Regions from separate parts of the Neobacillus sp. SRL179 genome, predicted to be linked through region 1. Evidence: riboswitches for the same ligand, from Rfam matches in the RefSeq annotation. Region 1 holds a riboswitch; the other holds the start of a gene.
What was found. A riboswitch is a leader RNA that binds a small molecule or an ion and turns the genes downstream of it on or off. The one in region 1 is predicted to bind glycine.
Positions count from the first base shown of each region.

Region 2: linked by a shared signal. The riboswitch ahead of gcvT (glycine cleavage system aminomethyltransferase GcvT) and the one ahead of AC4E8C_RS14430 (ACT domain-containing protein) in region 1 are both predicted to bind glycine.

Region 1 is NZ_OZ481792.1:2,944,090-2,947,267, reverse strand. Features, by position in the region: gene AC4E8C_RS14440 (polysaccharide deacetylase family protein) at 1-90, shown strand, start outside; gene AC4E8C_RS14435 (PFL family protein) at 193-1,554, opposite strand; gene AC4E8C_RS14430 (ACT domain-containing protein) at 1,572-1,847, opposite strand; glycine riboswitch at 1,925-2,004, opposite strand; gene AC4E8C_RS14425 (hypothetical protein) at 2,190-2,537, shown strand; gene AC4E8C_RS14420 (aminotransferase class V-fold PLP-dependent enzyme) at 2,674-3,178, shown strand, end outside.
Region 2 is NZ_OZ481792.1:3,351,209-3,354,386, forward strand. Features, by position in the region: gene gcvPA (aminomethyl-transferring glycine dehydrogenase subunit GcvPA) at 1-551, opposite strand, end outside; gene gcvT (glycine cleavage system aminomethyltransferase GcvT) at 573-1,676, opposite strand; glycine riboswitch at 1,938-2,026, opposite strand; gene AC4E8C_RS16580 (DEAD/DEAH box helicase) at 2,238-3,178, shown strand, end outside.

The DNA of each region.
Region 1 (3,178 bases):
ACAAAAAACGAGTTATATTACCTTCCTCGATCATATGTTAAATATTCAACATCTATAGAGGATTTTGCAAAAATAGTGGAGGGGGAATAAAAGCGTCTTGTATAATAATCCATCGTGGGTTAATACAAAAAAACTGTGCAGCCTCAAAGGGCTTTGCACAGTTACATATCATAATATAAAATATACTGCTGCTTAATTGATTAGGGCCTGGAGTGGGGCAGGAATTCTTCCGCCACGATCAATTAACTTTTGGGAACTATAAGGATTAACGCCCATAATCGGTGCTCTACCTAGCAGTCCGCCGAATTCAACTATCTCTCCTTCTTTTTTACCTGGAACCGGAATAACCCGGACAGCAGTTGTTTTTTTATTGATCATTCCGATTGCGGCTTCGTCCGCAATCATCGCGGAAAGGGTAGCAGGAGACACATCACCTGTTATCGCAATCATGTCAAGTCCGACAGAACACACACAAGTCATCGCCTCTAGCTTAGATAACGTAAGGGCACCGTCTATAATTCCCTTAATCATTCCATTGTCTTCACTTACAGGAATAAAAGCTCCACTTAAGCCTCCTACATAAGAGCTGGCCATGGCGCCTCCTTTTTTTACGGCATCATTCATCAAGGCTAGTGCTGCAATGGTTCCGTGTGTACCCACCCGTTCAAGGCCAATTTCCTCAAGGATCTCGGCAACGCTATCGTTTAAAGCATTTGTAGGAGCAAGCGAGAGATCCATAATACCAAAGGGAATGCTGAGGCGTTTTGCCACTACTCGGCCAATCAGCTCTCCTGCACGTGTAATCTTAAAGGCAGTTTTTTTAATAATATCTGATACTTCTCCTAGGTCGGCATGTGGATGACGTTTTAAAGCATTTAAGACAACACCTGGTCCACTAACGCCAACATTAAGGACTACTTCACCTTCACCAGTTCCATGAAAGGCTCCAGCCATAAAAGGATTGTCCTCAACAGGATTACAAAAAACAACTAGTTTAGCACAGGCAATCCCGTTTTGCTCTTTTGTCCTTTCAGCAGCTTCTTTTAAAATATATCCTATCTGACGTACCGCATCCATATTAATTCCACTGCGAGTGGTTGCAACGGAAACAGAAGAACAAACCCGTTCTGTTACGCTAAGTGCCTCAGGCAATGCTTTAAGAAGCACTTCATCGCCTTTTGTCGAACCTTTATGAACAAGAGCAGAGAACCCGCCAATAAAATCAATTCCTAGTTGTTTTGCAGCCTTATCAAGCGTTCTCGCCAGATCTACAGTTTGTTCTACTGTTGCATTTCCGAGGATTTCAGCAATGGGTGTGATGGAAATACGTTTATTGATAATGGGTACTCCAAATTCTTTTTCGGTTTCCTCCGCCACACTTTTTAAGTTCTTTGCATATTTAGTGATTTTCGTAAAGACACATTCCTTCATTTTATCAAAATCTGAATCTGCACAATCTTGCAAGCTTATCCCCATTGTTACCGTACGAATATCCAAATTTTCCATTTGTACCATTCGAATCGTTTGTAGTATTTCATCCATTGCAATTGATATATGTATCGCCCCTAAGATTATATTCTGTGCATGGCTTGAAAAATTTCTTCTAGCTGAAGATTGATTTGGACATCCATTTCATTGCCAACCTTGTCCAAAGCTGTGCGCACTTTATTTAAATTTTCATTTTCAGTCACATCAATTATCATCATCATGGTAAAAAATTCTTGCAAAATCGTCTGACTGATATCGAGAATATTCATGTTGTTCTCTGCTAATACAGTTGTCACTTTAGAAATAATGCCAACCTTGTCTTTTCCAATGACACTTACTACTGCACGTCTACTTTCCATTGTTCCACCTCATTTATAAAATAAAAAAAAGATTGGTTGCTCCAATCTCACGGTTAAGAAAAGTGTGCAGTTTTGCACAACATTCTCCTGTCCTTTTGCCTGAGATTGTGAATCCTTCGGCGCCACTTTTTTAAGCGGTCTCTCCAGAAGCTGCTCCAGTTGTAGTTTACCCACAACCATCATTGCCGGCTATTATGAATTAACCAAATAATATCAATCTTTAATTATTCAGTCAATTATTAAATGAATGAAAAAACATTGTAAACGAGTGGAAACCTTAATGTAATCAAATCTTGATATAATGGTACAAATAGGATAGAGAATAGTAGGGTGGGTGTTTTTATGGAAGAAACCATTGCAAAATCATATTTACAGAAATCACTTGATGAGTGGAAAGACGATATTGCATTAGTATTAGCCGAAATTGCAAATGAATATGATGAAGTGGCACAAGAATTAAAAGTGTATTCTTATAAATATGGTATTACTAAGCAAGTAATCCAATCAACTGTAAACGAGGAAATTATCGAGAAAATTCGAGAGATGTATCATAAGCCATTTGAGGAGAGCTATAACCAACTAAAAGAATACATAAAGGATTTAGAAGAGAAAAGAAGAGTGTTTCAAATGTTTATTCAAAAAATCGATGAAGTGACGAAAAAAGAATCTGCTAAGATTACAACCTATTAATAAAAAATCCGAAGCATAAGATCCCAATCCCTAGTGATTGGGATCTTTCTTTTTGTTTCATATTTTGTTAAAAGGAGACGCGATTACTGATTTTGCATATATTGATTAACAAAAACAATTTTGTGAGGTGTGAAACATGATCACGGCAAAGATTGGATCCAATACCTTTCGTATCCCGGATAACCTTGCGGAATATTTTCAAACGTTTCGCTCACAAGTGATTGGTATAAATCAAGAATTCATCTCTCCCTATGGAAAAAGGAAAATTATTTATGCGGATTGGACGGCAAGCGGGCGTTTATATAGACCTATCGAACAAAAAATTTCCGAGACATTTGGCCCATTTATGGCCAATACACATACCGAATCAAACATTACAAGTTTAATGATGACAGGAATCTATAATCAATCAAAAAAAATTATTAAAGACCATGTGAATGCTGATCCAACTGACGTGCTCATTTTGGATGGATTTGGGATGACGTCAGTTATTAATAAGTTCCAACGTTTGCTGGGGCTCAGAGTCCCCGGGCAGTTTAAAAATAGCATAATCCTATCTGAAGATGAAAGACCAATTGTCTTCATTACACATATGGAGCACCATTCAAATCATACATCATGGCTAGAAACATTGGCAGACG
Region 2 (3,178 bases), 410 kb from region 1:
ACTACTTCAAGATTTTGTCCCTTTGCATAGGTTTTAAGAACATCACGATACTCAGGATGAACAGCACTAGACACAACCACTTTTTTTCGTTTTGTGTGTCCTGCACTAAGCATGGCAGCTTCGGCAAGTGCTGTACCGCCATCATACATAGAGGAGTTCGCAACGTCCATTCCCGTTAACTCACAAATCATCGTTTGGAATTCAAAAATGGCTTGGAGCTCACCTTGCGAAATCTCAGGCTGATAGGGTGTATAAGCGGTATAAAATTCTGAACGAGAAATAACGTGATCCACAATCACAGGCATGTAATGGTCATAAACGCCAGCACCTAGAAAAGACACATTTCTTTTTAGGTCTGCATTCTGGTCTGCTAATTGATATAGTTCTTTCAGTAAAGCCGGCTCAGACTTAGCTGCTTTAATATTATACTCACCCTTGAATCTAACTTTTTCAGGGATATCGCTAAACAACTCATCAATTGAAGAAACACCAATTGTGTCAAGCATTGCCTTTATATCTTGTTTAGTCATAGGTAAATAGCGATGTTTCATAAACCTAGCTCCCTCCATGATTTACTTTTCTCTTTTATAAAAAGGTGTTGGAACTACTTTAGCTTTTAGGCGTTTACCGCGTATTTCAACTTCTACCTCAGAATTTAATTCGGCAAACTCAGTTTTAATCAGGGCAAGTCCAATATTTCTCTTTAATGTAGGTGACTGTGTTCCAGTTGTTACTTCGCCAATTTGTTCCTCACCCTTATAAACTGGATAACCGTGACGAGGAATTCCTCGGTCAATCATTTCAATTCCTGCTAATGTTCTAGTTAAGCCTGCTTCTTTTTGCTTCTTAAGGGCTTCTTTACCGATGAAATCAGCTTCCTTATTTAACTTCACGGCAAAGCCAATCCCTGCTTCAAGGGGTGAAATTTCCGGTGAAAGTTCTTGACCATAGAGAGCTAACACTGATTCAAAACGGAGAGTATCGCGAGCCCCTAGCCCGCAAGGAAGAACCCCCTCTTCTTTTCCGGCTCGTAGTATAGCTTTCCAAAGACCGACGGCATCTCTAGCATCACAATACACTTCAAAACCATCTTCACCCGTGTATCCAGTTCTTGATACAAGAGCCTTTTTGCCATTTATATGTACTGCTTGCTGAAATTTAAAAAATCCTATTTCACTTAGATTTGTTTCCCCGGCTAGCTTTTGAAGGACTTTTTCAGCAAGCGGGCCTTGAAGTGCCAGCTGGGCTGTCTTATCAGATAGATTTTCAAGGCTGACATCCCCCTCAACATGATCCTCAAGCCATTTGTAATCTTTATCAATATTAGATGCATTCACAACTAGTAAATAGTGATGGTCCTCCATTTTATAGACAAGCAGATCATCAACTGTTCCACCGTTTTCATAACACATGGCCGTGTACTGTGCCCCGCCATTTTTTAGTTTTGAAATGTCATTAGTCATCATTTTTTGCAAATAACTTAAACTGTCTGGGCCTTTCACTTCCACTTCACCCATATGGGAGACATCAAACAAGCCAGCACGAGTGCGGACGGCTTCATGTTCCTCCTTAATGCTTGAGAATTGGACCGGCAGCTCCCAGCCGCCAAAGTCAACGGTTCTTCCCCCATTTTCTTTATACACATCGAATAGCGGAGTTCGTTTTAATTCAGTCATCCAAGTGTCCCCCTTCAATCTGTTCCAAAATATTTTTAAACGAATAAGAGATTGAATCCATTTACAGATCCGGGCAAGTTGTTATCCTACTATCATTTACCAAATTTTTTAACCATTGGGTAAGATGAGAGCAGGCATAAAAAAAGACAGGGACCTCCCTTTATTCCTAAAGGCGGTCTCTGTCCTTGCACCTGAAAGTTTACCTAAAAAGGTTTTCCCCTTTGGTGGCTGCTCGTTCTGAATCAGCGCTCTCCAGAGTAGCGTCAAACAAGAGTTCTTTTGCCTGAGAGATTCACATTAATTGTTTGCTCCTTCGGCGCTACCTAGGTAGTCTCTCCCCTTGTTGTCATTCGCATTATAATATTTTCCAATTTGGTCATACTAACTATACTTGAAAATAAATTACCTTATTAAAATATTTAAAACATTCAAAGCTATTACCATCCTACCATTAAAACAATACATTGAGCAATAACTTTATAATAAAAGTAAAAGCACATTATTCTGGGAAAAATTAACGTTAAACAGAAGTCTAACTGTATAAAAAAAGGAGCTGAAATGATGTCGGTCGAAATTGAATTTGAATCGTCTTGGCAAGATGACTTTTTACATAGAATTGACAATGATGGTCCCTGGGGAAATTGGGAGCTTTTCAAACTAGCAATTGATGTTGAAAATCACTTGGTTATACCAGAATTTGAAGGCTTGCAAGCTCCGAAGCATTTACCTAACTTAACACCGCTCCCGCATCAGCTTGAAACAGCTAAACAAGTAATTGAAAATATGAATGGCAAAGCCATCCTAGCTGATGAGGTTGGATTAGGAAAAACAATTGAAGCAGGTTTAATTTTAAAAGAATATATGATTCGCGGGTTGGTCAAAAAGGTGTTAATTCTCGTTCCTGCCTCCTTAGTTACCCAATGGGCAATCGAGCTAAATAGCAAATTTTTCATCCCAGCCATTACCCAAAAGAAAAGTTATGTGTGGGAACAGTGCGATGTAGTAGTATCATCGATTGATACTGCCAAACGAAATCCACATCGAGACATTATTTTTAAACAAGACTATGACCTTATTATCATTGATGAAGCCCATAAACTTAAAAATAATAAAACAAAAAACTACGAATTTGTTCAGAACTTAAAAAAGAAATTTTGTTTATTACTGACGGCAACACCGATCCAAAACAGAGTGGAAGAAATCTTTAATTTAGTTTCCTTATTAAAACCAGGGCACTTAGGCAGTGAAACCTCTTTCTTTGAAAAGTACAAACGAGATGCTCGTTCCTTAAACGACAATGAGCATTTAAAAGAATTAGTAAACAAGGTTATGATTCGAAATCGTCGTGCAGATACGGGGATTGAATGGACAAAACGACAAGTTGAAACCATTCCAATCGAATGTTCGTCAGCAGAGAATGAACTTTATGAGGCTATTACATTGTTAAGAAGTGAGGGTGACTGGGCCCAGACAAGTGCTTTCTCTGTGATGACATTACAGCG